Regions from separate parts of the Variovorax sp. BGA-UO-ETr-C22 genome, predicted to be linked through region 1. Evidence: riboswitches for the same ligand, from Rfam matches in the RefSeq annotation. Region 1 holds a riboswitch; the other holds the start of a gene.
The links. Region 1 has a riboswitch for glycine ahead of gcvT (glycine cleavage system aminomethyltransferase GcvT). Riboswitches for the same ligand answer to the same signal wherever they lie in the genome.
Positions count from the first base shown of each region.

Region 1 (14,660 bases):
ATTCCGCTGAATGGACAAGGAAGTCGACCCCTCCGTGCTCGCCGCCATCGATGAGATGCGGCTCTCCGGACCGCGCCTCACGCCGGTCGAAATCGTCGCCAAGATGGGGGTGTTCGACGCACGCGACAAGCCGTTCGAGCACGCCTGGCTCGCCACCGGCGACAACGTCATCGCCACCATCTGGGGCGAGTACGTGAGCGTGGCGGCCGGTGGCCGCTGGTTCTACCTGGAATCGCTCGACGCCCAGCGCCGCCCCGGCGGCGGCGTGCGCAGCGCCCAGCAGGCGCAGCGCGCCAAGGACCGCCTGGCCCTGCTCAAGCGCACCTTCGACGCCGGCCAGGGCTTCCGCGCCGTGCTGCAGACCAACCGCGTGGCCATTGCCGAGCTCGAGAGCAACAAGAGCGCCAAGGTATCGACCCGCGTGCGCGACGACGCCGAATGGCACGTCGCGAGCTGGGAACCCGAGCAGCAGCTCGCCGTGCTGGTGCGCGGTGCGCGCGGCTGGGTGCCGACCGAGGCCGACATCACGGCCGCCAAGGCCCGTGGCGGCGTGCCGGCGGCCGACGACGCCGACGCGGCCCCGGCCGGCCCGACCACGACGGACGCCGTGCAGGCCGCCGCCATGGCCTATGTCATGGGCCATTTCAAGGGCTACGGCTACAACGCGGAAGACGTCACCAGCAAGGCGCTGGGCTACGACATCGAGGTGTCGAACGCCAAGGGCGCGATGCTGCTCAAGGTGGTCGTGAAGGGCACCGCCCCGGCGCTGCCGACCTTCGCGCTCACGCCCGACGAAAGCATGTGCGCCGTGCGCGAGCCGCTGTGGCGCCTGCTGGTGGTGGCCGACGCGGGCAGCGCGACGGCGGCGCACAAGATCTACAAGCCGACCGAAGTGGACCAGGCGCCGGGCTTCCAGCGCAAGGCCTGACGGGCCTCCCAGGCCACGCCGCGGCTGCACCAGTGCGCCGCGGGCGTTTCCAAATTCTTACAACTGAGCCCCCGGAAACCCGTCGTTTCCAACGGTAAAGTTCCGCCGTCCGGCGCGAACAGTTCGTGCCTTCGCCCCTCTGTTCGCCCCCTTTCATGTCCAACCTCATCGTGCACGGCGGTACGCCCCTTCGCGGCCGCATCATTCCCTCCGCCAACAAGAACGCGGTGCTGCCGGTGCTGTGCGCCACCTTGCTCACCGGCGAGCCGCTACGGCTGCACGGGGTGCCCGACATCACCGACGTGCGCAAGATCCTCGACATCTTCCGCACGCTGGGCAGCGAGGTCCGCATGGACCACGAGAGCGGCACGCTCGAGCTGCACCACCGCGCCACCACCTTCGATGCGGCGCTCCACCGCCTGCCTGAGGAAATGCGCTCGTCGATCATGCTGGTGCCGCCGCTGCTGGCGCGCTTCGGCGTGGCGCGGCTGGAGGACAACGTCAAGGGCTGCACGCTGGGCGTGCGCGAGATCGATCCGCACGTCGAGGTGTTCCAGCGCTTCGGCGGCCAGGTGGAGCGCACCGAGGGCTCGCTGCTGGTGTATGCGCCCGGCCGGCTCACGCCCACCGACCACTGGCTGGACTACGCCTCGGTGACGACCACCGAGAACTTCGTGCTGTGCGCGGCCGCCGCGGACGGCACCTCGACGCTCACCAACGCGGCCTCGGAGCCGCACGTGCAGGAGTTCTGCCGCTTCATGGCCATGATCGGCGTGCGCATCGAAGGCATGGGCACCTCGCGGCTCACGGTGCATGGCGGGGGCGCGCTGGGTGGCGGCGAGTTCCGCTTCGATGAAGACTTCCACGAGATCACCACCTTCCTGGCGCTGGGCGCGATCACGGGCGGCGATGTCGTGGTGCGCAACAGCGCGCCGGGCAACTTTCCGCTCATCGACCGCACCTTTGCCAAGTTCGGCGTGCAGATCGAGCATGCCGACGGCTGGTCGCGCGCCATCCGCAGCGGCCCGCTGAAGGTGCAGACACCGTTCACCAGCAACGTGCTCACCAAGGTGGAGGCCGCGCCGTGGCCGTACTTCCCGGTCGACCTGCTGCCGATCTTCATTGCGCTGGGCGTGCGTGCGCAGGGCAATGCGATGTTCTGGAACAAGGTGTACGACGGCGCATTGGGCTGGACCGGCGAGCTGTCGAAGTTCGGCGCGCACGTGTTCTCGTCCGACCCGCACCGGCTCATCACCTTCGGTGGCCACGCGCTCACGCCGGCGGTGGTCGAGAGCCCCTACATCATCCGCGTGGCGATCGCGCTGTTCATGGTGGCCGCGAGCATTGAGGGCAAGTCCGAGATCCGCAACGCCACGCCGATCCGGCGCGCGCATCCGCGCTTCGTGGAAAACCTGCGCAGCCTGGGCGTGCAGGTGGAGTGGACCAGCGAGGAGTGAGCCTGCGGCAGGCTGCGCGCTGCTGCTGACCTGTCCCGCTGCCCGATGACCCCGCGGGCGCCGCGCTCAACGGCTTGGCCGGACAATGCCGTGCATTCGACACACGGACACAGGAGCGCACCCCGAATGACGACGTTGCAACAGATCCTCGGCACCGAACTTCCCTTGATCCAGGCGCCGATGGCCGGCGCGCAGGGCAGTGCGATGGCGATCGCGGTGTGCAACGAAGGCGGCCTGGGGTCGCTGCCAGGCGCGATGCTCGGGCCCGACGCGATGCGCCGCGAACTCGCGGCAATCCGTGCGGGCACCGGCAAGCCCTTCAACGTCAATTTCTTCGCCCACACCCCGCCCACGCCGGATGAGGCACGCGAGGCCGCCTGGCGTGCCGCGCTGGGGCCGTACTACGCCGAGTTCGGCATCGACCCCGCGGGCATCCCGACCGGCCCCGGGCGCAACCCCTTCAGCGCCGAGGTGGCCGACCTGCTGGCCGAGTTCAAGCCGCCGGTGGTGAGCTTCCATTTCGGGCTGCCGCCCGAGCCGCTGCTGGCCAAGGTGCGCGGCTGGGGCGCGAAGGTGCTGGTTTCGGCCACCACCGTCGACGAAGCGCTGTGGCTCGAGGCGAAGGGCGTCGACGCGGTCATCGCGCAGGGGCTGGAGGCCGGCGGGCACCGCGGCCATTTCCTGTCGCACGACCTGACGAAGCAGCTCGGCACCTTCGCGCTGCTGCCGCAGCTGGTGCACGCATTGAAGGTGCCGGTGATCGCAGCCGGCGGCATCGCGGATGCCGACGGCGTGGCCGCGGCCATGGCGCTGGGCGCCGCCGGCGTGCAGGTCGGCACGGCCTACTTGCTGACGCCCGAGGCCATGACCAGCGCGCTGCACCGCGCGGCGCTGAAGAGCGAGGCCGCGCGCCACACGGCGCTCACCAACCTGTTCACCGGCCGACCCGCGCGCGGCATCGTCAACCGCGTGATGCGCGAGCTGGGCCCCATCGGCCCGGCGCCGGAATTTCCGCTCGCCACCTCGGGCATCGCGCCGCTGCGCGCCAAGGCCGAGGCGCAGGGCAGTGGCGACTTCTCTCCGCTGTGGTCGGGGCAGAACGCCACCGGCTGCCGCGAGGTGTCCTCGGCCGAGGTCACGCGGGCGCTGGCCAAGGGCTTTCGCTGAGCCGCGCCATTCGTCCGTCATTTTTTCGAAACCCTTCCGCCCCATGACATCGCTCCATCTGCCCCTGCAGTTCCTGCACCACCCCGCACCCTCGGGCGGCCCTGAACCCTGGCTGCTCGTGCTGATGCACGGCGTGGGCAGCAACGAGCAGGACCTGTTCGGCCTGGCGCGCATGATGCCGCCGCAGTTCCACGTGCTGAGCCTGCGCGCGCCGTATGTGCTGTCGCCCGGTTCCTACGCGTGGTTCGAGTTCCAGGTGCTGGCCGACGGCGGGCGCCGCATCGACGAAGAACAGGAGCGCGAAAGCCGCTTTCTCATCGGCGAGATGGTCACGTCGGCGTCGCAGCAGCTGGGCATTCCGCCCGAGCGCGTGGTGGTCGGCGGCTTCAGCCAGGGCGGGATCATGTCGCTGTCGCTGCTGCTCACGCAGCCCGAGAAGCTGCGCGCCGCGCTGGTGTGGCACAGCCGGCTGCTGCCCGAGGTGGTGCCGCACATCGCGTCGCCCGAGGCCTTCGCGGGCAAGGCGCTGTGGGTGAGCCACGGCAGCGCCGACAACGTGATTCCGCCGAGCGCCGCGCAGGCCACGCGCGAGCTGGCGCGCGGGCTGCCGCTGGCGCTGTCGGGCTCGGACTTCCCGGGCGCGCACGAGATCCGCCCCGCCGAGCTGCAGGGCACGCTGGCGTGGCTGCAGGCGCTCAGCGCGCCAACAGCCGCGCCATGACCATCGCCTCCATTTCGGCGACCCAGGCGTCACCCGTCGCGTCGTCGGGCTGCACCAGCAGCCGGTAGCGGCGCCCGCCCCAGGCCGCGGTCAGCAGCGCCTGCACGGTGGCGGGCGAGGGCGGCGGCTGCAGGTCGCGGCAGGCGGCGAAGGCCTGCGTCCAGCGCGCGAGCAGTTCGTCGTACACGCGCCGGTGGTGCTTGGGCTCGGCCACGCGGTGTTCGAGCATCAGCATCTCGTGGTCGAAGGCGGGCAAGCCGTCGGTGCGCGTGTCGCAGGTGAGGCGCACGAGGCGCTGCGTGCGTTCGCGCCAGTCGATGCCTGAAGGCGCGATCACGTCTTGGTCGAGCCGCGCGAGCAGCGCCTCGACGCAGTGGCGCACATAGCCCGAGAGCAGGGCTTCCTTGTCGGGAAAGTAGTCGTAGAAGGTGCCGACGGCGATGCCGGTTTCGAGCGCCACGGCGCGCGTGGTCACGCCTTCCCAGCCCTGCGCGCGCCAAATCCGAACAAAGGCGTCGTAGATGGCCTGCACGGTGAACTTGCCGCGCGCCTGCGTGGGGCGTTTCAGGGGCTTGGAGCGGGGTGCGGCGGGCATGGACCGGGTTTCCGAACCCGCGGCGAAGCGGGCCGTCCTACAGTTTGCGAATGAACAACGCATTCACTTTAACCCGCCTCGAAACGCGCAAGAACGCACTCGGAACCACCCGCATCGTCACCTCGGAAGACGCCGGCAGTTTGCAGCCGGGCGAGGTGCTGATGCAGATCGAGCGCTTCTCGCTCACCACCAACAACATCACCTACGCGGCCTTCGGCGATGCGGTGATGAAGTACTGGCAGTTCTTTCCCACCGGCGACGCCGACTGGGGCCACATGCCGGTCTGGGGCTTTGCCGACGTGGTGGCGTCGAACGTCGAAGGCGTGGCGGTGGGCGAGCGCTTCTACGGCTATTTCCCCATTGCGAGCCACCTGCGCATGCAGCCGGTGCGCGTGACGCCGCGCGGCTTCTACGACGGCGCGGCGCACCGCAGCGAACTGGTGTCGGCCTACAACCAGTACATGCGCTGCAGCCACGACGCGGGCTACGTCGCCGCGCTGGAGGACTACCAGATGCTGGTGCGTCCGCTGTTCATCACCTCGTTCATGCTGGGCGACTTTCTCGAAGACAACGCCTTCTTCGGCGCGACGCAGGTGGTGGTGTCGAGCGCGTCGAGTAAGACGGCGTTCGGCACGGCCTTCTGCCTCGGCCGCCGCGAAGGCCTGCAGCTGATCGCCGCCACCTCCGAAGGCAACCGCGCCTTTGTCGAGGCGCTGGGCTGCTACGACCGCACGGTGGCCTACGGCGAGATCGCCACGCTCGCGGCCGACGTGCCCACGCTGTACGTCGACTTCGCGGGCCACGACGACCTGCGCGCCACCGTGCACCACCACTTCGGCGAATCGCTGGTGTACGACTGCTATGCGGGCTCGGCGCAGAAGACCGAATTCCTCGGCGACACCAGCGCGCTGCCCGGCCCCACGCCGAAGCTCTACTTCGCGCCCGTGCAGATCCGCAAGCGCAATGCCGACTGGGGCCCGCAGGAGGTCAACCGCCGCTTCAACGACGCGCAGGGCCGCTTCATCGCCGAGCTGAGCCCCCCGGGCAACCGCTGGATGACGCTGGCGCAGGGCCGCGGCTTCGCGCATGCGCAGGCCGTGATCGCCGACCTGCACGCGGGCCGCGTCGATCCGCGCGAGGCGCATGTGGTGCGCATTGGCGGCGCGTGACGGGCTGAGCAACTGAACTTCGGCGCGGGTGGGGCGTCACAGGGGGTTACGAGAACGTGGCGATCGTGCGGGCCGTGCAGGCCATCCTGGTGCACCATTGCCTTTCGTCTCCCCACTGCCATCCCGCAAAAGGAAACCGCCCATGTCCGACGCCGACTCCCCCCGCGACACCCCCGAATTCCGACCCCGCAAGGAAGCGCCGATGGGCACCATCGTCGGCTTGGCGCTGGTCGTGCTGGTGGCGGCTTATTTCGGCTGGCGCTGGTACCAGCAGCAGCAACTGGCGCCGCTGCCGACCGCGCCCGTGGCCGTCGCCCCGAACGACGCGCCCCCCGAGCCGCCCAAGGCCGAAGAGCCGAAGGGCCCGCAGAACCCGGTCGAGGCGCTGGCCCCGCCCGATGCCGCGTTGCCCGCACTGGCCAGTTCCGATGCGCGCGTGATGAAGGCGCTCACCGAGCTGCTGGGCGGCAAGGCCGTGGCGGCCTACCTGCAGTCCGACGGCGTAGTGCGGCGCTTCGTCGCCACCGTCGACAACCTGCCGCGCGAGCAGGCACCCGCCAGCAAGTGGCCGGTGCAGCCCGCGCCGCAGCGCTTCATCACCGAGGGGCCGCAGCAGGGCGGCGTGCAGACCATCGCGGCGAACAACGCCGCGCGCTACAACGGCATCGTGATGCTGGCCGGGGCGGTCGATCCGGCCAAGGCGGCGGCGGTGTATGCGCGGCTGTACCCGCTGTTCCAGCAGGCGTACGAAGAGCTGGGCTATCCGGGCCGCTATTTCAACGACCGCTTCATCGCCGTGATCGACCACCTGCTGCAAGCGCCCGAGCCCACGGGACCGGTGCAGGTGAAGCTGGTCGAGGTGAAGGGCGACATTCCCTCGCAGCGGCCCTGGGTGCGCTACGAATACGCCGACCCGAAGCTCGAATCGCTCTCGGCCGGCCAGAAGATCCTGGTGCGCATGGGGCCCGAGAACGAGCGCAAGATGAAGGCCAGCCTGCGCGGGCTGCGCGCGCAGATCGCCACCGGCGAGATCGCGAAGAAGAAGCAGCCCTGAGGCGCGATGCACTGACAGCGCCCCGCCTGCACGCCCTGTAGGCGCGGGCCGATTGCATGCGGCGCGAAGGGTCGAGATGATTTGCGCCTACGACTTCGAGGGCAAGCCATGAACCTGATGAGCGTCGATCTTTACCAGAGCACCACCGACCCCGGGAAATTCCTGGCGCTTCCCGCCGGCACCGACCCGACCGAACTCATGGGCCCGATGACCTTCGATCGGGACTACGCGCACATCAAGCGCTACCAGGCGGCGTTCGCGTTCGATCCGTCCGAAATCTACGCGGGCGTGAACGCCGCGAAGATCGCCGCGGACCTGCTCACCGTGAAGTGGGCGATGTACCGCCGCGAAGGCTGAACGGCGGGCGGCTTGCGCCGCCTCGCCTTCGTCAGGCCTCTTCGGTTTCCTGGTACTCGCCCACCGGCACGCAGCTGCAGAACAGGTTGCGGTCGCCGTAGACGTTGTCGACGCGCCCGATCGGCGGCCAGTACTTGGCCTGCTTGAGTTCGGCCAGCGGGAACGCGCCGAGTTCGCGCGAGTACGGGTGGCTCCACTCCGTGCCGAGCAGGCTGGCGGCGGTGTGCGGCGCATGCTTGAGCGGGTTGTCGTCCTTCGACCAGACGCCTTCTTCCACGCGGCGGATCTCGCCGCGGATGGCGATCATCGCGTCGACGAAACGGTCGAGCTCGGCCAGCGGTTCGCTTTCGGTGGGCTCCACCATCAGCGTGCCGGGCACGGGGAAGCTCAGCGTGGGCGCGTGGAAGCCGTAGTCGATGAGGCGCTTGGCCACGTCTTCGGCGGTCACGCCGCTGGTGTCCTTGAGCGGGCGCAGGTCGAGGATGCACTCGTGCGCGACGTGGCCGTTGGGGCTCGCGTACAGCGTAGGGTAGTGGTCCTTCAGGCGCGCGCTGATGTAGTTGGCGCTGAGGATGGCCGTCTCGGTCGCGGCCTGTAGGCCCTTGGCGCCCATCATGCGGCAGTACATCCAGCTGATCGGCAGCACGGCCGCGTTGCCCAGCGGCGCCGCCGACACGGCGCCCACGCCGTTCGAGGGCACGCCGGCCGTGGCGTGGCCCGGCAGGTAGGGCACGAGGTCTTCGACCACGCAGACCGGACCGACGCCCGGGCCGCCACCGCCGTGCGGAATGCAGAAGGTCTTGTGCAGGTTCAGGTGGCTCACGTCGCCGCCGAATTCGCCTGGCGCGGCCACGCCGACCAGCGCGTTCATGTTGGCGCCGTCGACGTACACGCGGCCGCCGTGCTCATGCACGAGCTCGCACAGTTCCTTCACGCGGGTTTCGAACACACCGTGCGTGCTGGGGTAGGTGATCATCACGGCGGCCAGGTGGGCGCTGTGCTTTTCGCAGGCGCGCTTCAGGTCGTCCATGTCGACGTTGCCTTGCGCGTCGCAGGCCGTCACCACCACCTGCAGGCCCACCATCTGGGCGCTGGCCGGGTTGGTGCCGTGCGCCGACGAGGGAATCAGGCAGATGTTGCGGTGGCCCTGGCCCTTGGCTTCATGGAAGGACTTGATGGCCAGCAGGCCCGCGTACTCGCCCTGCGAGCCCGCGTTGGGCTGCAGGCTGATGCCCGCGTAGCCGGTCGCTTCGCACAGCCAGGCGCGCAGCTGCGCGTCGAGCTGGGCGTAGCCCTGCAGCTGGTCGGCGGGCGCGAAGGGGTGGATGTTGGCGAACTCGGGCCAGGTGATGGGGATCATCTCGCTTGTCGCGTTGAGCTTCATGGTGCAACTGCCCAGCGGGATCATGCTGCGGTCGAGCGCCAGGTCCTTGTCCGACAGGCTGCGGATGTAGCGCAGCATCGCGGTTTCGCTCTTGTGGGTGTTGAACACCGGGTGCGTGAGAAAGGCGCTGGTGCGGCGCAGGTCCTCGGGAATCAGCGGCGTGGTGTTGGCGGCCAGCTCGTCGAAGCGCGGCATCGCAGTGCCGGCGGGCACGAACAGGGCCCACAGGGTTTCGATGTCGGCGCGCGTGGTGGTCTCGTCCAGCGAAATGCCCAGGTGCTGCTGCAGGCGCTGGCGCAGGTTGACGCCGCCGGCTTGCGCGCGCTCGATGATCGCGGCCGTGTCGTCGCCGGTGCGGATCGTCAGCGAGTCGAAGGCGGTGGTGTTCACCGGCTCGCGGCCCATCTGCGACAGGCCCTTGGCGAGGATGGCGGTGAGCACGGCCACGCGCTGCGCGATGCGCGTGAGGCCGTCGGGGCCGTGGTACACGGCGTACATGCTGGCGACCACGGCCGGCAGCACCTGCGCGGTGCAGATGTTCGACGTGGCCTTCTCGCGGCGGATGTGCTGCTCGCGCGTCTGCAGCGCGAGGCGGTAGGCGGGCTGGCCGTGCGTGTCGACGCTCACGCCGACGAGGCGGCCGGGCAGCGAGCGCTTGAACGAATCGCGGCAGGCCAGGTAGGCAGCGTGCGGGCCGCCGTTGCACAGCGGCATGCCCAAGCGCTGCGTGGTGCCGCAGACGATGTCGGCATCGAACTCGCCGGGGGCGACCAGCAATGTGAGCGCCAGCAGGTCGGCCGCGACGATGAAGGCGGCATCGCACTGGTGCGCGTGGCCCGCGAGCGGGCGCAGGTCGTGCACGTGGCCGGTGGTGGCGGGGTACTGTGCGAGCACGCCGAAGAACTCGCCGCTCACCATCAGGTGCGGCAGCGTTTCGGACACCGTGCTCACCTTGACTTCGATGCCCAGCGGCGCGGCGCGGGTCTTGATGACTTCGATGGTCTGCGGGTGGCAGTCGCCCGACACGAGGAAGACGTTGCTCTTGCTCTTCACGCTGCGCTTGGCGAGCGTCATGGCTTCGGCCGCGGCCGTGGCCTCGTCGAGCATCGAGGCGTTGGCGATGGCCATGCCCGTGAGGTCGCACACCATCGTCTGGAAGTTGAGCAGGGCTTCCATGCGGCCCTGCGAGATCTCGGCCTGGTAGGGCGTGTAGGCGGTGTACCAGGCGGGGTTCTCCAGGATGTTGCGCAGGATCACGCCCGGCGTGTGCGTGCCGTAATAGCCCTGGCCGATGAAGCTCTTGAACACCTTGTTCTTCGACGCCAGCGTCTTCAGTTCGGCCAGCGCGTCGGCCTCGGTGACGGGCGCGGGCAGGCGCATCGGCCGGGCGCGGCGGATGGCCGCGGGCACGATGCCGTCGATGAGCTCCGCGCGCGTTTCCGAGCCGATCACCGGCAGCATGCGCGCCTCGTCCGCTGCATCGATGCCGATGTGGCGGGCGAGGAATTCTTCGGCGTTCTCTAGTTCTTGCAAAGAGGGAAGGGCGGGAATCGGCATGGCGGTGAAGGCTCGGGGGAGAAGGAACGAAGGTGCGAGGAAGCTGCTGTTCAGCGGATCAGGATTCGGCGGCGAACTTGTCGTAGCTGGCGGCGTCGAGCAGGGCGTCGAGCTGCGCGGGCTCGCTCAGCTTGACCTTGAAGAACCAGCCGGCGGCCAGCGGGTCGCTGTTGGCCAGCGACGGGTCGGCGCGCAGCGCTTCGTTCACTTCGGTGATCTCGCCCGACACGGGCATGAACACATCGGCGGCGGCCTTCACCGACTCGACCACACCGGCGACCTCGCCCTGCGCGAAGGTCTTGCCCACTTCAGGCAGGTCGACGAACACCACGTCGCCCAGCGCGTCCTGCGCATGCACGGTGATGCCGACGGTGGCGGCGCCGCCTTCGGCCGCCACCCATTCGTGGTCCTTGGTGTATTTGATGCTCATGAAAAAACTCCTCGTGGAAAAAATGGAATCGGGGTGCAGAGCCTAGCCGGGTCTGCGGGGTTCAGTGTCGGTCAGCCGCGGTAGTAGCGCGTCGGCACGAAAGGCATGGTCGAGACTTCCATCGGCACCGGCTTGCCGCGCACGATGGCCTGCACGCGCGTGCCGGGCTCGGCGAAGGCGGCGGCCACGTAGCCCATGGCCACGCAGCGGTCGGCCGTGGGGCCGAGCAGGCCGCTGGTGACGGCGCCGATGTCGTGCCCTTCGAGCGACTGCAGCAGCGTGCCGTCGCGCACCGGAATGCGTTCGAGTGCCACGAGGCCGACGCGCTTGCGCGTGAGCGTCTTGTGGTCGGTGTGGCCGGCCGCGCCCGAGGCGACGGCGGCGAGCTGGGCCAGCACCTTGGCCGCGCCCGGAAAGCCGCCTTCGCGCGCGCCGCCCGCGCGGCGCACCTTCTGGATCGCCCAGTTCAGCGAGGCTTCGACCGGGGTGGTGGTGGTGTCGATGTCGTTGCCGTACAGGCACAGGCCGGCTTCGAGCCGCAGCGAGTTGCGCGCGCCCAGGCCGACGGGCTTCACTTCGGGCTGCGCGAGCAGCAGGCGGGCGAGGGCGTCGGCGTCTTTGCCGGCCACCGAGATCTCGAAGCCGTCTTCGCCGGTGTAGCCGCTGCGGGTGACGAAGGCGGCGATGCCGCCGATCTGCACCGCGCCGCCGGTCATGAACACGAAGCGCTCGATGCCGGGCGACAGGCGCGCCAGCGTGGCCGCGGCCTGCGGGCCTTGCAGCGCGAGCAGGGCGTGGTCGGGCAGGGGTTGCACCTGGCAGCGCGCGCCGATCCTGGCCTGGATGTGGGCGATGTCGGCCACCTTGCAGGCGCCGTTCACGATCACGAAGAGCGAACCGTTGCCTTCGTTGAAGAACATCAGGTCGTCGAGGATGCCGCCCTCGTCGTTCAGCAGCAGGCCGTAGCGCTGCTTGCCGGCGGGCAGGTCGACCACGTCGACGGGCATCAGGGTTTCGAAGGCGGCGGCGGCATCGGGGCCGACCAGGCGCAGCTGGCCCATGTGCGAGATGTCGAACAGGCCGGCTGCGTCGCGCGTGTGCTTGTGCTCGGCCATGAGGCCGGCGGGGTACTGCACGGGCATGGAATAGCCGGCGAAGGGCACCATGCGGGCGCCGAGCTCCACGTGCAGGTCGTACAGCGGGGTCTTGAGAAGTTGGGCGTCGGAAGCGGAAGAAGCGGCCACGGGGCACTCCAAAGGGGCAGTCGAAATCCATGGCTGCAACGCCACGGGCCACCCCTGCTGTCCGCTTTACCTGAGAGATTCGCCCCACGATCGGGGTTTGCTCCTTCGGTGGGCCGCATGCAATGCCACGGCCTCTCTCCAGCAAGGAAACGCCGGTGGTTGCCGGCGTCTTGTCAGTCCTTTTGCCTGAGCGTTCGGGGAACCCCTGCGCCTTCGGCGGCCCCGTCGCGCGGGGCTCTCTCCTGACCCGGCGAGTGTAGTGGATCGCGGGGCCGGGGCTGGTGGCTCAGTGCACGGTTTCCGCCGGCGGCAGCAGCTTGTCGATGCGCTCGCGCAGCGAGTCGGCGCGCTCGGGGCCGGCGGCCTTCTCGATCTCGGAGAGCATCAGCGCGGCGATGGTCAGCATGGCCTCGCGGTCGCGGGCCTCGCGCAGGGCGTCGCGCATCTGGTTGGCGAAGCGCGGGTCGCGGCGCACGAACATGCGTTCGCAGATGTCGAACAGGAACATGCGCGTGGTGGCCAGCGAGCGCTTGCCGTCGAAGCTGTCGGCCGAGGTGGCGACCTGGATCGGCTCGGCGGCGGTGACGGGCGTGGGGGCCGGTGCGGGCGGTGGCGCGACCGGGCGCGCGACCTGCAGGTAGCCGCGCTGCATCAGCCCCTGGATCGCCTGCTCGGCCTCGACGCGGCTGGGGAACAGCGGGCTGAAGTCGGTCAGCGAGCGCCGGCCGTCGGCCATGAGCAGCAGGGCGCGCTCACGCTGGCTGAGCGTGCGCTGCCCGGCCTGGAGTTCGTCGCGTGCCTTCTCGGTCTTGGTGGGGAACATGGCGGCCACAGCTTTCGGAGGTCGAAGGCTGCAGCATCGTTGCAAGTGGTGACATCTTCGTGAACCATTTGCCTTACAGGGACAAGGCGGTGCGCGTCAGTTGCCCGCGCTCTCCTTGCGGATCAGCCAGCGCGTGCCCACGCGCTGCAGCTCGAGGGTCTTGCGGTCGGTCTCGGTGAGCGCGTCGGCGCTGTAGACCTGCCGGAACTGCGCGCTGGCCGAGGTGCCCTGGACGCTGATCACCAGCCCCTCGATGCCCACGCTGATGCGCGACTTGCCCGTGATGCGGGCGCGCCGGTCGGCCTCCCAGCGCTCGCGGGTCTGGCCGCGCGCGGGGGTGAAGTCGCTCGCGTAGGCGGCGAGGTAGCGCTCGACGTCGCGCGCGGACCAGGCGGCGGCCCAGGCGCGCACGGCGCTTTCCACTTCGGCGAGGTGGGTGACGGGATTGGCGGGGGCGGCTGCTGGTGCAACGGCTGCAACGGCTGCAACGGGCGCGGCGGCCGGCGTGGCCGCGATACCGGCGGTGGCCAGCAAGCCGGCAGCGACAAGGCTGCTGCCCTGGGCGACGATTCGGTGCATGGCGTCCTTCTCTTTCCTTCTTCTTGTCTGTCAGGCTCGACGTCGAAGCTTGCGTCGATTCTGGCAGTGAAAGAGAGCGCGTGCGGCGTTGAATCGCCCACGGATTTCAGTGGTCCGTGGTTCAGGGCGCGTGCACAGGACACCGGGTGCTTCCCTCCGCGAATGTCCCCCGCCTTCGGCTCCTCCTTGATTTCGCTGCGGGAAGCACCCAGTGCCCTGTGCACCGGGTGCGCGGGGCAGAGCTCAGGCCGCCGCAGCCTCGCCCGCCATCACCTGCACCGTCCGATTGCGCAGCCGCAAGGCCAGCACGGTCGCGACGCACAGCACGCACAACACCACCGTGAGCGTCACGCCGAGCCCGCGTGCATCCGACAGCAGGCCGAACAGCGGCGACACCAGCCCGCCGACCGAGAGCGCGAGGCCGAGCGTGATGCCGCTGGCCGTGGCCGGGTTGCGCGGCAGGTAGTCCTGCGCGAGCGTCACCTGCGCGGCGAAGGGCAGGAACATGCTCATGCCGAGCCACGCGGTGCAGGCCAGCGCCGCGCCGGGCGTGGAGGAGAGCACGAGGCCCGCCATGGCCGGCAGCGCAAGCAGGTAGCCGCAGCGGATCGTGCCCATGCGCCCGATGCGGTCGCCGAGCCAGCCGCCGGCCAGCGTGCCCACGGCCCCTGCGGCGGTGAAGGCGGTGAGTGCCGCGGCGCCCTGGAAGGTGCTGCCGTGCAGGTCGCGCGTGATGCGCAGCGAGAGCATCGACAGCACCGTGACGTACGGGATCGACCAGCCCACGATGGTCGCCACCAGCAGGCTGAAGGCGCGCCAGTCGTTGTGCGGTTTGAGCACCTGGGCGCGGGCCTGCGCGGCCCGCGCCGCCGTGGCCGCGTGCTGGGCGGCCGCGCTGCGCCGCGCGTTGGCCGCGACCCACACCACGCCCATCGCCACCGCAGGAATGCCCAGCAGATAGCTGCGCGAGAGGCTGCCGCCGCCGACCACCGTGGCCGCCAGCACGGGTGCGAACGAGGCGCCGATGGTGCCGCCCACCGAGAACACGCTCATCGCCTTCTGCGAGGCGCCGCCGGCCGCGCGCGCGGCCACGGTGGCGGGCGGGTGGTAGGCCGCGATGCCCAGCCCGCACAGCGCGACCGCGATCCAGGTCAGCAGGTAGCTCTGGCTCAGGCCCGCCAGCACCACGCCCAGC
Region 1 is NZ_JCAQPA010000011.1:1,811,089-1,825,748, reverse strand. It holds gene AC57B8_RS28575 (protein NO VEIN domain-containing protein) at 11-928, shown strand; gene AC57B8_RS28570 (UDP-N-acetylglucosamine 1-carboxyvinyltransferase) at 1,084-2,385, shown strand; gene AC57B8_RS28565 (NAD(P)H-dependent flavin oxidoreductase) at 2,512-3,552, shown strand; gene AC57B8_RS28560 (alpha/beta hydrolase) at 3,596-4,273, shown strand; gene AC57B8_RS28555 (TetR/AcrR family transcriptional regulator) at 4,248-4,868, opposite strand; gene AC57B8_RS28550 (DUF2855 family protein) at 4,919-6,037, shown strand; gene AC57B8_RS28545 (DUF3014 domain-containing protein) at 6,180-7,091, shown strand; gene AC57B8_RS28540 (hypothetical protein) at 7,200-7,448, shown strand; gene gcvP (aminomethyl-transferring glycine dehydrogenase) at 7,480-10,389, opposite strand; gene gcvH (glycine cleavage system protein GcvH) at 10,448-10,819, opposite strand; gene gcvT (glycine cleavage system aminomethyltransferase GcvT) at 10,891-12,063, opposite strand; glycine riboswitch at 12,111-12,215, opposite strand; glycine riboswitch at 12,228-12,318, opposite strand; gene AC57B8_RS28520 (hypothetical protein) at 12,350-12,886, opposite strand; gene AC57B8_RS28515 (L,D-transpeptidase Cds6 family protein) at 12,983-13,465, opposite strand; gene AC57B8_RS28510 (MFS transporter) at 13,709-14,660, opposite strand, start outside.

Region 2 (14,660 bases), on a different contig from region 1:
CGAGGTTGTAGTGAGGCACCACGACCGAGACCAGTGGAGGTTGTTCACCCAATGCCCGCCACGCCCGCTTTCGCTTCGCCGCGGAGAGCCACGGCCACGGACTCTCCGGATGACGCACCGGCACCAGCTTTTCATTGCGGGCGAAGTTGCGCTCCAGCACCTCGACCAGCCCGGTGGGCGTTCCGTCGAACTTCAGGCAGTTGATCCCGTCAAGCCAAGGCGTGCCTTCGCCGAACGCGGGATTCGCCTTGTTCAGGATCACGCGCCCTCCCTGCAGTGACACGTCCAGTGCCGCCGTGGCTGCAGCCTCGAAGGCACCGGGGAACACGACCGTCGCATTCGCGGCCAGCGCGTCGAACACGTGCTGCTCCGCCTGCGCCAGAAAAACGGCACGCTCGACAAGCGTCGGCGGAACCAGCCGTTCGATCTGCGCACGATAGGCCTCGTCGGTGCTGCGCGCATCCAGCGTCATCGCGCCGGTGTACTGCGGGCAATTGCGCATCAGGCCGACGACGCCGCGCACGAAGAGATCCGGGCGCCCCGACCGCTGGAATTCGGAGGCGAAGACCACGGCTTGATCCGTTGACGCAGGCACCGTATCGGTGGCGAGCGACGTGCGATCGAACGGCACGTGGCAGAGCACCCGCGGCTCCCATTCCTGCATCGGGAAATCGAAGATGTCGCGCACGGCCTCGCTCACGGCGAGACTGGGCGCCACGACGTAGTCGCAATCGCGCAGGCATTTGCGCTCGAGGTCGCTCAAGTTGAGATCTGCGATCGCAAGCGGTCTCGCTTCAGCGTGCAGGAGCGCGGTGTGCGATCCGTGAAGACGAACGGCCACGGTGGCATCGGGCAGAAAGCCCTGGAGCCGGCATTCCTGCAAGGTACAGAATGCCAGCCCCCCGAGATCCGGAAACTCCAGGTAGTCGATGGGGCCGCTCTTGCTCAATTCGGCCAGGGCCCTGAAGACGCATGCCGAGCGCCAATGCCACAGCGTGTTCGAGTACGCCGAGGCGGGTGGATGATGGCGCGAATCGGTGAAGCGGCCCTGGGTCGCTCGTGTGTCGACCTCGACCAGCTCCACGTGAGGGAACGCGGCCTTGAACGCCGTGGCATCGACGGCGGCATCGACCATCACCAGGGTCGTGCGCTTGCGGTCTGCTTCGTCGAGCGCACGCAGCATGTTGCGCATCACCCGGCCGCTGGCCCCGGGCGTGTACGGAGTCAGCTCCGTGGAAACGAACACGAGACGGCTCATTCAGCTTCCCTGAAAGCGCCGGCGACGCCGGAGTGCGACAGCGGCGTTCCGCCGGCAATACCGTGGCCAACTCGCACGCCGCCGGGAGACCCCGGATTGGCGCACACCGTCGCGCCAGCCGACAACATTGAATCAGACACTGCGTCTCCCCCATCCCGCTTCGGGATCTTTTTCATCGTCTTACATCGGCTGATTCGCCCGCAAGCGATCGCCTGTTCTCTTCAGCCGCAGTTCGCAGCCTGCCACCGCCATGCATCGCGGCACATCTCATCGACATCGCGCTTGGCAACCCAGCCCAGCAGTTCGCGCGCAAGACTCACGTCGGCAAAACTGATGCCGATGTCCGCATCCCGCCGCGGCACGATCTCATAAGGGACACGCTGGCCACTGACCCGTTCGAACGTCCGGATGACTTCCAGCACCGAGATTCCATGTCCTGTTCCGAGATTGACCACGATGCGAGCCTGATTCTTCGTGAGGAAATCGAGCGCAGCCACATGCCCCTCTGCAAGATCCATGACATGGACGAAATCGCGCACGCCGGTTCCATCGTGGCTCGGGTAATCGTCGCCAAAGATCTGCAACGACGGACGGATCCCCGCAGCCACCTGACACACCAACGGCATCAAATTGCTGGGCGTGCCCAAAGGGCTCTCGCCGATCAGCGCACTGGGGTGTGCCCCCGTCGGGTTGAAGTACCGGAGCGTCGCAATGCGCCATTGCGAATCGGAGCGACCCAGCTCACTCAGCAACTCTTCCACGACCAGCTTGGTGCGCCCGTAGGGATTGCTCACCGCACAGGGTGCGTCCTCGGCAACCGGCATCGGCTGCCCGGGCCCATAGACGGTTGCAGATGACGAGAAGACCAGGGTCTTGCATCCTGCACGCGCCATCGCCCCCATGAGCGCAATGGAACCGTGCACGTTGTTGTCGAAGTAGTCGATCGGCTGGCTGATCGATTCGGTCACCGCCTTCAGCCCGGCGAAATGCAGGACCGCGGACACCGGATGGCCTGCAAAGACCTTGTCCAATGCCGCCGGGTCGCGGATGTCACCCTTCTGCCAGACCACGGGCCGCCCGATGATTTGCTCCATGCGCGCCAGGACAGCTGGGGCGCTGTTGGAGAAATTGTCGAACACCACGAATTCATGCCCGGCACGTGCCAGCTCTATACATGTGTGGGACCCGATGTAGCCGGCCCCGCCAGTGACCAGAATCAACGCCCGACTCCGGCAAGGCTGTCGGCGAGCGACGGCGCGGCGGCGTCCTTCGCCGACAGGATCGGGGAAGCACCGAACAGCGGCCATTCGATGCCGATCGCCGGGTCGTTCCACGCAATGCTCCGCTCGTGGGCGGGCGCATAGTATTCGGTGGTCTTGTAGAGGAAGTCGGCGCTTTCGCTCAACACCAGGAAGCCGTGCGCCAGGCCGGGAGGAATCCAGAGCTGCCGGTTGTTGTCTTCGCTCAGTTCGACCCCCACCCATCGCCCGAAAGTTGCAGACGTGGGGCGGATGTCGACCGCGACGTCAAACACGGCACCGCGGGCCACGCGGACCAGCTTGCCCTGCGCCTGCTCGACCTGGTAATGCAGCCCCCGCAACACGCCCTTCGACGAGCGGGAGTGGTTGTCCTGCTTGAACGTCAGCTCCGAGCCGGTCGATCGCCGGAACACCTCCTCGTTGTAGCTCTCGAGGAAGAAGCCTCGGGCATCACCGAAGACTTTGGGCTCCAGGACCACGACGTCCGGAATGCTGGTGGGAGATATCTTCATACTTCATCGTTAGGGAAACGCTCGCCGCCAAAACCCGGCGCCACGATCAGGGCATTGTTATCCAAAATCCTGACTGGATTGCCCGGCGTTACTCCCCTTCCCCGGGTATCCATGCCAGGAGATCCTGAAAACAACGGTGCAGTCTTTGGCGACCACCCGCAGGTGCTGTACGGAGTTGACTGGACTGCTTCACCCCTGCCCAATCAAGCGCCGCAGTTCGCTCTCATATTGCCGGAGCATTGCCTGAATGTCGAAGCGACGTTCCGCAAAGGCTCTGGCGGCCAATTGAAAGTTTTCGAGCTTCTGCTTGTCCGAAGCAAGCTCTTCAATCCTGCGAGCGAATTCGTCGTACGCACCGGGCGCGCACAGATAGCCCTGCTGCCCTGCTTCGATCATGTCCGGCAGCGCCCCGACCCTGGACGCGATCACCGCCGTGCCGCTGGCCAATGCTTCCATGATGATGTTCGGTCGCCCGTCGAGCCGTGACGGCAGGCACAGGATGTCGCACGCCTGGAGGTAAGGCCTGAGATCCGGCACGGAGCCTTTCAACAAGAATCTCCCAGGCGGGAAATTGGCCGCTGCAATGGCCGACCTGAGCTCCGGCTCGAGAGAGCCGGTGCCGGTCATCAGGAACACCACATTCGATTCGCTGGAAATGCGCTTTGCTATTTCGACGAAGCCCAGAGGGTCTTTTTCTTCGGACCAACGGCCAAAGAATCCAACGATTGTTGCGTTTCCAGGAATATCGCCGGCCATCGGGGAGGGCTGCCCCGGATCCGCTGGCGCGTTTTTTTCCAGGTCGACACCGCTTTCCACCAGGCTGATGCGCTGCGGGGATTCGCCTGCGACGATCAACCATTCCCGCACTTCGGCATTTTCGATGAAGGTCAGGTCGATGCAGTCGGCATACCGCCGGTTGTTGGCTGTATGGCCCACCGTATTGAAAAGCAGGTCGGCCACGGCAAGACGTGGATACCTGAGCTTCCATGCGGGCAGGCAGTCATACGCAAAAGCACTGCCGATCACCCAGAGGATCTGGACATCCCTGGATTGCAGCAGGTGATCGAAAAAGTCGCGCCAGTATTCAGGTTCGAGAAACCGCGGCAGATGGAATATTTCCGGCGTTGCCGATTCGAACCAGGAGGTGGTGTCGCCGTGGGTTTGCCCCACGGGCACGGTCGTCACGATCACCACGCGCCACCCATTGCGCGCCAATTGCGCAACGATGGCACTCAACAAGCGCTCGGCGCCACCCAGCACCAGGAATGGCAGGGCGATCAACAAGGTGGGGCCGGTGGTCGTCTGCACATGGAAGTCGCGCCGGGTCGCAAAAGACTGCGGCGGACGCGCCGGTGCAGAAGCGCTTGCCGCTCTCGCGGACTGGAGTGCGTCTTCCGTCAGCACGTCTTCGTTGAAGCGATGGACCAGCAGCTTCTGGATTTCGTTGTCGAGCACGTCGCTTCTATTGCTCAGCGTGTTGCCGTGGCTGCGATAGTGAAAAAGCGGCTCGCGAATGCCGATGAAGCGCGCGCCGAGCGCCGCAAGGCGCACCCAGAACAGCCAGTCCTCATGGACATGCCCCGTGGTCGGGTCCGTGTCCCGGTAGCCGCCGGCCTTGCGCCAGAGTTCCTTGCTGTACACGGCGCAAGTGAGCGCATTGTTGCCGTCGAGCAGCATGTCCAGGGTCGGGCGTTCGTGCGGCGTCCAGACATCCGATCTGTCGCCAAAGAACTGCAGCCCCGGCGAGACCACCCCGTAACCGGAATGCTCCAGCATGAAGACCGCCTTCTCGATGTAAGTCGGCGCGATGCGGTCATCGGCATCCAGGCAGCAGATGTACTTGCCCCTGGCGTGACTGATGCCGAAGTTTCGGTTGGCGCCGGCACGGTACGGCTGGTCCTGCAGCAGCAGCCGCAGCTTGGGCGACGCCTTGGAGACGGCATCGATCAGGCGCTGGCGGGAGTCGGGGGAGCTCGAGCCTCCCTCCACCACGATGATCTCGATGTCGGTGAAGGTCTGCGCCTCGACCGAGCGGATCGCCTCGCCCACGAGGTGGCCGTAGTTGAAGCAAGGAACTACGATGCTGACGAGCGGCCGATCCGATGGCCAGTCCTGCCCGCTCGGCGGTTGCACGGCATCCGGCACGACGCCTGCCGGTGCGAGGAGACGGACCGCCGCCGCGGTGCGCTTCGCGGCCTCCAGGTTCCTGGCGCCGCTTCCGGCCAACGCGCGCCGGCGCCTGAATTCCCGAAGGTGATCGAAGATGCGACCCCGAAGCGTCCACCACGCCAGCTTTGCGACTTGTTTCGCCCGTCGTGCAGCGCGGGGATTGCTCGTCGCCCAGCGACGCAAGGGCGTCGTGGCTCGCCATGCGATGGTTTGTTGCATGGCCTCCACCCGACCCGCGGCCTCCAGCGCCCGGTGTTCCATGGCAGCGGTCTTCGCGACCTCCTCGGAGAGTTTCCTGCGAAGCGCCGCAGCCTCGCCCTCGCGCTCCGCGGCCCGCCTGATCTCGAAGTTGATGGCCTCGGTGGCCTGCGCCGCATTGAGACGAGCATCCGAGAGGATCACTTCGACTTCGGCCTTCAGGCGCTGGACCTCTCTGCTCGCAGCCCCGGAACTCACCGGTTGCCGGTCGCCGGATTGCAATCTCTTCAGGTCGAACGACCAGAGCTGCCCAATGCGCGCAACCAGCGGCGGCGTGAACTCGCCGCCGTCAAGTCGCACGAGCGATCGCACCGAGGCTTCGGTCGACTGGCCCGCATGCAGAAGGTGCAGGTGCGTCAGGGCCTTGGTTTCCTCGGTCGTCGCGCCATCGAAGTCGGCGTTCATCAAGCGTTCAAAGACTTCCTTGGCGCGCGCAGCCTGGCGTTCGCTCTTCGTGACGATGCCGACATAGGTCGAGGCGTAGTCCTTGATGGAAACTTCCGCGCCGGTCAGATGAGCCCCGAGCGCCGTTTCGACGATGTGGCGGATCGCCCCCTCGCTCGGATAGTAGATGTGCTCCAGCGAACTGTTCAGCCACGCCGCGTTGCTGGACTCAGCCGACATGACAGGAACCTCGAACAGCAGGAACCCGTCGTCTTTCAGCAGTTCGATGGCTGCGTGGAATCCGCCGCGAAAATCGAGCAGGTGCTCGAAGACCGCGATCGCGGTCACCACGTCGAATTCGGCGCGATGATCCTGCACCAGCTGCGGCGCAAGCAGGTCGTTGCCAAGGAGCCGGATGCCCTTGTCCTGCGCCTGCCCGGCGGCCTTGGCGTTGACTTCGATGCCGGACTTGTCGAAAGCGCTTGTGAACTTGTCCAGCAAGTAGCCGTTCGCGCAGCCTATGTCGAGAATCTTCCCCTGGTCGGCCAGCAAACGGACCAGCGCGGCAGCCCAACCCAGTCCGTGCTCGGCCATGAACTCATAGTCCGCATAGCCGCTGCTCGCGCCGTTCACGTAGTAGTTGTCGTCGTAGTACGCCTGCGTGCTCTCCGGCAGGTTGGCGATCACACCCAGGCCGCAATGAGTGCATCGCTTGATTTCCATGCCATCCGCCCGGGAGGCGAACGGCTTGAAGCTGGTACCGGAACACGCGTTGCAGATCATTTTTTTGCTTGCCAGTAGAAAACGAAAGGCGGTCCGGCGTGGCGCCGGACACGTCCCTTGCACGCCCTTGATTTAAGTTGCGGAGATCTCTTCGCGCGCGCTGCGCAGGGTCTCTTCGAGAACCGAGTCCATGTCGGAGGGCTCAACGCGAAGCCCCAGCGCCTTCAGCCTGGACGGGTCGCCGACAAAAGCCCTGACATCGCTGTTGCCGCGCCGCGACTCATCGTGCTTCAACTCGACCGGCACGCCGGAGACAGCGATCAACCGCTGTGTGAGGTCAAGCAGACGCTGTCCGTCGCCGCTGCAGATGTTCACCACCTGCGCAGAGGCGTCGCTCGCCAGGGACAGGTCGACAAGAAGCTTCGCAGCGATCCGCACATCCATGAAGTCCCGCACGACATCGAGATCGCCGGTGGACAGCACACCGCCACGCGTGCCCATGCAAGCGATCTGGTGCGCAAAGCTTCCCAGGGCCAGAGACTTCGGCATGCCAGGCCCGATGGGGTTGAACAGCCGGGCCACCACCACGGGCAACCCGCGCGAAGCCGCGACGAAGGCGTGGCTCGTCTGCGCCAACTTGCTCGCGCCGTAGGCCGTGTTGGGACGGCAGGTCGCATCCTCGCGCACGGGCTGCTGGGCGGCGGGCACCGCCCCGTATTCGGCTGCGCTACCCGCCAGGAGCACGCGCGGCTTGCGCGGCATGGCGAGCGCGCCATCCAACAGGTTGGCAGCGAATACGACGTTGGCCTCGTAGAGCTCGCTATAGGAGGGAGCGGAGGAAACCCCCGCCAGATGCATGACGAACTGCGGCTCTACAGACAAGAGCAGATCGCGGACCTCGGCCGCATCGGCAGGATCGGCAAGCACGCGCCTTGCCTCGCCTGCGACAGCGGCCCGTTCGGCTCTGCTGACGGCGAAGACTTCAAGGCCACGCGCCTGCAGTTCTTCAAGCACCGCCCGCCCGACGAATCCGCTGGCACCGGTGACAAACACGCGCATAGGCTACTCGGGCAGGAAAAGCTCGCGACTCTCGTCGAACATCTTCTGCGCTGTCGAGTAGTCTTCCGGTCGGCCGATGTCGAGCCAGAAGCTCTCGGGCTGTTGGTGGCAGCGCACCTTCTTGCCGGCCGCGCTCAACTTGAGCAACAGGTCCGGCATGTCCAGGTGAACACCCTCGCTGACATGCGGCTTCACCGCGTCGCGGTTGAGCATGTAGAGGCCCATGCTGACCAGGTGCTTGCTCATGGGTTTCTCGAGGTAGCCCTGGAGATTCATCTCCGCATCGATCTGGATGAGCCCGAAATCGATCTTGACCTCTCGTTCGTAGACGCAGATCGTGGCATCCGATTGCCGCTCGGCATGCGTGCGGATCAGTTGGCCGATGTCGAACGTGGTGAGCAGGTCGCCGTTGGTGACGATGAAGTTCTCGCCGACCTTGTCGATCAGTGCGCCAAGCGGACCGGCCGTCCCCAGAGGGCTGTCCTCGAGGCTGTAGTCGATCTTCAGCCCGAATCGCGAACCATCGCCGCAAAACGCGCGGATCAGGTGATGCAAATGGTTGACCGCAAGGATGACTTCGTCGACGCCGGCGCGACGCAGCTGCCGCAGCAGGAGTTCCAGCACCGGCATGTCCCCCAGGGGCATGAGGGGCTTGGGAAACGAGGCGGTGAACGGCTGAAGGCGAGTGCCCTTGCCGCCGGCCATGACGACTGCTTTCATGATGCTTGCTCTCTCAGACGGTGTAGACCGCAGGGCGGTACAGGTGGATGTTGCGGCGGATGAATTCGATGCTCTGGCGCAACCCCTCGTCCAGGTCGACTTGCGGCGACCACCCCATCAACTTCGCGGCCAGCGCGTTGTCGGAGACGAGCTTCAAGACCTCGCTCTTGTCGGGGCGCATGCGCGCAGTGTCCGCAACGATCTCCTTTTCCACGCCCATCAGCTTGAGGATGCGCTCGGCAAAGTGACCGATCGTGTAGGTCGAGCCGGTTCCCAGGTTGATGGTCTGCCCCTCGATCCCGGGCGTCACCGAAGCAGCGACGAAGCCGGCGACCGTGTCCGTCACGAAGGTCATGTCGCGCTCAGGGGTCAGCGATCCGAGCTTGATCACGTCCTGGGTCAATGCCTGCGAGATGATGGTCGGGATGAATGCCCGGGCGGACTGGCGCGGGCCGAACGTGTTGAACGGGCGCAAGGTCACGACACCCGTGTCGAACGAGCGGTAGTAGCTCTCGGCGATCTTGTCCGCCCCGATCTTCGAGGCCGAATAAGGCGACTGCCCTTGCAGCGGATGCTCTTCGTCGATCGGCACGCGCACCGCGGTGCCGTACACCTCGGAGGTGCTCGTGTGGACGACGCGACGAACCGACAGACGGCGCGCGGCCTCCACGACGTTGAGCGTTCCCTCGACGTTGGTGCGCACGTAGCTGCGCGGGGCAACGTACGAATACGGAATGGCGATCAGGGCCGCCAGATGGCAGACGACGTCGATGCCCTGCATGGCATGCATGACGAAATCGCCATCGTCGATGTTGCCCGCCACGACGCGGAACTGCCCCTTCACGTCATCCGGTGCGAATTCGAGATTGCCCCAACTCGATGCGGAACCGTAGCGGACCATAGCCGTCACCTCAGCGCCGGCACGCACGAGTGCTTCGACAAGGTGACTGCCGATGAATCCGCCTGCGCCGGTTACAAGGTATTTTTGACCCGTCAGGGTTTGAGTTGATGCGTGCATGACTTGTACTACCGAAGAAATTGTTGTGTGTCAGTGTTCAGAATGAGTGCTCTTCGGCAAGCAGCCGATTGAGGTACTTGCCGTAGGCATTTTTCTGCAGTGGCAAGGCCAGCCGCGCCAGTTGCTCCTTGTCGATGAAGCCATGCCGCCACGCGATTTCCTCCGGGCAGGCGATCTTCAACCCCTGCCGGTGCTCCAGCGTGGCGATGAACTGCCCCGCCTCCAACAGGCTTTCATGCGTACCGGTATCAAGCCAGGCGTAGCCGCGCTGCATGATCTGCACGTTGAGCCGGCCAAGATCGAGGTACGCCTGATTGACGGCCGTGATCTCGAGTTCGCCTCGTGCACTCGGCTTCACCGCCTTGGCGATGTCGATGACCTGGTTGTCGTAGAAGTACAGGCCCGTCACGGCGTAGTTGCTCTTGGGCTTGAGCGGCTTTTCCTCGATGCTGCTGGCCTTGCCTTGTGCATCGAATGCGACCACGCCATACCGCTCCGGGTCATGCACGTGGTACGCGAACACAGTGGCTCCCGCGTCCTGCGCGTCGGCGCCGCCCAGCAGATGGGCAAAGTCATGCCCATAGAAGATGTTGTCCCCCAACACCAGCGCGCTCGGCGAGTTGCCCACGAACTTGTCGCCGATGATGAACGCCTGCGCCAGGCCATCGGGACTTGGCTGCACCGCGTACTGCAGGTTGATGCCCCACTGGCTGCCATCACCCAGCAGTTGCTGGAAGCGCGGCGTGTCCTGCGGCGTGCTGATGATGAGGATGTCGCGCATGCCGCCGAGCATCAGGGTGCTCAGCGGGTAATAAATCATGGGCTTGTCGTACACCGGCAGCAGTTGCTTGCTCATGGCAAGCGTGGCCGGGTGCAGGCGGGTGCCGGAGCCACCGGCGAGGATGATGCCTTTGCGTTGCGTCATGGGAGTCTTCTTCTGTGAGGGGCAGGAAAAATCAGTCGGTCAGAGCGTCTCGCGCAGCATGCGTGCCACGCCTTCCTGCCAGGGCGGCAGTCGCAGGCCGAAGGTGGTCTGCAGCTTGGTGGTGTCGAGCCGCGAGTTGTGCGGGCGCTTCGCGGGCGTCGGAAAGGCACTGGTGGGCACGGCCTCCACGGCCTGCGGGCCGGCCTTGAGTTCGACGCCGGCCTGCTGCGCCATCTCGAGCACGAAGCGCGCGTAGCCGTGCCACGTGGTCTCGCCGCCGGCGATGGCGTGGTACAGCCCGGCCTTGGTCGGGTCTTGCAAGGTGGCGCGGATGGCGTGCGCGGTGATGTCGGCCAGCAGCTCGGCACCGGTCGGGGCGCCGAACTGGTCGTCGATGACCGTGAGCTTGTCGCGCTCCTTGGCCAGCCGCAGCATGGTCTTGGCGAAGTTGCCGCCGCGTGCGGCGTACACCCAGCTGGTGCGAAAGATCAGGTGCTTCGCGCAATGCTGCGCCACCAGCTGCTCGCCTTCGAGCTTGGTCTGGCCGTACACGCTGAGCGGGCCGGTCGCGTCGTCTTCCTTCCAGGGCTTGGTGCCGCTGCCGTCGAAGACGTAGTCGGTGGAGTAATGCACCATCAGCGCGCCGATCTGCTGCGCCGCCTCGGCCACCACGCCGGGCGAGGTGGCGTTGAGCTTGCGCGCAAAGTCGGGCTCACTCTCGGCCTTGTCGACGGCAGTGTGCGCGGCGGCATTGATGATGACGTCGGGGCGCACCGCCAGCACGGTTGCGGCCAACTGCTCGGGACGGCTGAAGTCGGCGTGGAAGTCGGTGCTGTCGAAATCGAGTGCGACCACTTCGCCGAGCGGCGCGAGGCTGCGCTGCAGCTCCCAGCCGACCTGTCCACCCTTGCCGAGCAGCAGCAACTTCATGCGGAAGCCTTTGCAGGTGCGGCGTCGTACTGCTTCTCGACCCATTCGCGGTATGCGCCGCTTTGCACGTTGCGCACCCACTCGCCGTTCGCGAGGTACCACTGGACGGTCTTGCGGATGCCGGTGTCGAAGGTCTCGGCGGGCTTCCAGCCAAGCTCGGCCTCGAGCTTGCGTGCATCGATGGCGTAGCGGCGGTCGTGGCCCGGGCGGTCCGTGACGTAGGTGATCTGCTCCTTGTACGGCTTGCCGTCGGCGCGGGGGCTCAGTTCGTCGAGCAGCGCGCACACGGTGTTGACGATCTCGATGTTGGGCTTCTCGTTCCAGCCGCCGACGTTGTAGGTCTCGCCGAGCTTGCCGGCTTCGAGCACGCGGCGGATGGCGCTGCAGTGGTCCTTCACGTAGAGCCAGTCGCGCACCTGCATGCCGTCGCCGTACACGGGCAGGTTCTTGCCGGCCAGTGCGTTGACGATCATCAGCGGGATCAGCTTCTCGGGGAAGTGGAACGGGCCGTAGTTGTTCGAGCAGTTGGTGGTGACCACCGGCAGGCCGTAGGTGTGGTGCCAGGCGCGCACGAGGTGGTCGCTGGCGGCCTTGCTGGCCGAGTACGGGCTGTTGGGCTCGTACTTGTTCTCTTCGGTGAAGGCCGGGTCGGTCTTGGAGAGCGAGCCGTAGACCTCGTCGGTCGACACATGCAGGAAGCGGAAGGCCGCCTTCTGGTCGGCCGGCAGGGCGTTCCAGTAGCCGCGCACCGATTCGAGCAGGCGGAAGGTGCCGAGCACATTGGTCTGCACGAAGTCTTCCGGGCCGTGGATCGAACGATCCACATGCGATTCCGCGGCAAAGTTCACGACGGCACGGGGTTTGTGCTCGGCCAGCAGGCGATCGAGCAGCGCGCTGTCGCCGATGTCGCCCTGCACGAAGACGTGGTTCGCGTTGCCCTTGAGCGACGCCAGAGTCTCGAGGTTGCCTGCGTAGGTCAGCTTGTCGAGGTTCACGACGGGCTCGTTGCCCTGCGCGATCCAGTCGAGCACGAAATTGGCGCCAATGAAGCCTGCGCCGCCGGTAACCAGGATCATGGAGTCCCCTGCATGTAGAAAAAAGTTTGCTTTACCAAAAATCAACATTCAATTATCCCATCGGTGTGAAGTGCCGATGTACAGGGCTTGGCCGGCTTGCGGGGCCCGCCTACAATCGCCAACAATTGCAGGAGAGCGGGCCTCCACGGAGGCCCTACCGAAGGCGCAAACTCCCATAAACGCTCAGGTCGGCCCGACGAAATTCCAGGCAACGCCCAGGAACTTCGGCAAGGGGTCAGTACTGCACTCATCGATACAGCCGTCTGGAGAGCCGCCACGCCATGTGGCGCACCGAAGGAGCAAACCCGCTGCGGGTGCAGCAGGGTGAATCTCTCAGGTACCGAGGACAGGGGGAGCGGCAACTTGGACATCGGTCGTCCGGTTGCTTGCTATTGGTTCAATAGCACTCCACGCCCGCCGTTCAAGCGCTGCAAACTCAAAGGTACTTGCAATGCGTGTGATCGTTCTTGGCGCCGGCCTGCTCGGCGTGACTTCGGCCTACTACCTTCAGCAACTCGGCCACGAGGTGACCGTGATCGACCGGCAGGCCACCCCGGCCGCCGAAACCAGCTTCGCCAACGGCGGCCAGATCTCGGTCAGCCATGCCGAACCCTGGGCCAATCCGAGCGCGCCGCTGAAGGTGCTGCAATGGCTCGGCAAGGAAGATGCGCCGCTGCTCTTTCGCATCCGCGCCGACATGCGCCAGTGGCTCTGGGGCCTGCAGTTCTTGCGCGAATGCACCCCCGCGCGCACCCGCCACAACATCGAACAGATCGTTCGTCTCGGTACATACAGCCGGGAAATGTTGCAGCAATTGCGTCGAGACACGGGCCTGAACTATGACCAGCGCACGCAAGGCATCCTGCACTTCTACACGACGCAAAAAGAATTCGACGGCGCCCTCGCGCCCGCCGAGCAGATGCGTGCCCTGGGCTGCGAACGCTTGGTCATCTCGGCCGACGAGGCCATCAAGATCGAACCCGCCCTCGCCCACATCCGCCCCCAACTCGCCGGCGCCACCTACACCGCCGAAGACGAATCGGGCGACGCCAACCGCTTCGCGCGCGAGCTCGTGAAGCTGGCCGAAGCGGCCGGCGTGAAGTTCCTCATGAGCCACACGGTGACCGCGCTGCGCGAAGCGGGCGGCAGCATCGACCACGTCGAGGCGACCGACAACGAAGGCCGCTTCCAGCGCATCCGCGGCGATGCCTTCGTGCTCGCGATGGGTTCGCTGAGCCCGCTGTACGCCGCGCCGCTGGGCATCCGCCTGCCGATCTACCCGGCCAAGGGCTACTCGGTGACGCTGCCCGTGAAGGACGCATCGAAGGCGCACCAGGTCTCGCTCACCGACGACGAATACAAGCTGGTGTTCTCGCGCTACACCTCCGAGTCGGGCGACCGCCTGCGCATCGCCGGCACGGCCGAGCTCAACGGCTACGACCGCGACCTGAACCGCGTGCGCTGCGAAGCCATCGTGCGGCGCGTCGAAGAGCTCTTCCCCGGCGCCGGCGACACCGAACGCGCGCAGTTCTGGACCGGCCTGCGCCCGGCCACGCCGAGCAACGTGCCGCTGATCGGCAAGACCAAGCTGCCGAACCTGTTCCTCAACACGGGCCACGGCACGCTCGGCTGGACGCACGCCTGCGGCTCGGGCAAGTCGATCGCGCGCATCGTGAGCGGGCTGGCGCCCGAGGTCGACTTCGCGTTCGCCGGCATGCCGGCGCCCGCGCCGCGCGCCGTGCAGCCCGCCCTGGGCTGACACGGCCCCGCCCTCTGGTCACGCCTTGAACGTGACCCAGGGCTTGAGCCGCACGGCGCAGCGGATGAGCCCCGCGCTTTCCTGCGCCTCGATCACCGCGCCGATCGGCTTGTAGGCCTGCGGCGCTTCTTCGATGCGGCGCTCCTCGCGCAAGGTCACGCACTGCCAGCTGGCATCGGCGTCGCCGGGCGCGGGCCGCATCGCGCGCACCTCCTGCCGACGCATGCGCCGGCCGGCACCATGGCTGCACGACCACAGCCAGTCTTCATGCCCCAGCCCGGTCGCGAGGTACGAGTGATCGCCCATCGACCCGGGAATCAGCGCCAGGTCGCCCGCGTGCGCCGGCGTCGCGCCCTTGCGATGGATGTTCATGCCGTGCTCGCGCAGCACCACGTTGTGCGGCACGTCGACCACGAGCGTCGACGCCGTGGCACCCAGCAGCTCGGCGAAGTCCTTGCGCACCAGCTCGGCCAGCACGACGCGATTGGCCCACGCATAGCGCGCGGCCACGCCCATGGCTTCCAGGTACTCCTGCGCCAGCGGCCCGGCCAGCCCGTACAGCCCGCTCTTCGGATGACGCAGGCCCTGCGGCCACTCGGCCCGCGCGCGG
Region 2 is NZ_JCAQPA010000010.1:98,929-113,588, reverse strand. It holds gene AC57B8_RS13960 (glycosyltransferase family 2 protein) at 1-1,258, opposite strand, end outside; gene galE (UDP-glucose 4-epimerase GalE) at 1,480-2,478, opposite strand; gene rfbC (dTDP-4-dehydrorhamnose 3,5-epimerase) at 2,475-3,029, opposite strand; gene AC57B8_RS13945 (glycosyltransferase) at 3,219-6,623, opposite strand; gene AC57B8_RS13940 (NAD-dependent epimerase/dehydratase family protein) at 6,696-7,622, opposite strand; gene AC57B8_RS13935 (sugar phosphate nucleotidyltransferase) at 7,626-8,342, opposite strand; gene AC57B8_RS13930 (GDP-mannose 4,6-dehydratase) at 8,356-9,360, opposite strand; gene rfbA (glucose-1-phosphate thymidylyltransferase RfbA) at 9,398-10,285, opposite strand; gene rfbD (dTDP-4-dehydrorhamnose reductase) at 10,325-11,215, opposite strand; gene rfbB (dTDP-glucose 4,6-dehydratase) at 11,212-12,291, opposite strand; glycine riboswitch at 12,410-12,500, shown strand; glycine riboswitch at 12,545-12,651, shown strand; gene AC57B8_RS13910 (D-amino acid dehydrogenase) at 12,743-14,050, shown strand; gene AC57B8_RS13905 (RtcB family protein) at 14,069-14,660, opposite strand, start outside.
Region 2: another riboswitch for glycine. It lies ahead of AC57B8_RS13910 (D-amino acid dehydrogenase); the one in region 1 lies ahead of gcvT (glycine cleavage system aminomethyltransferase GcvT).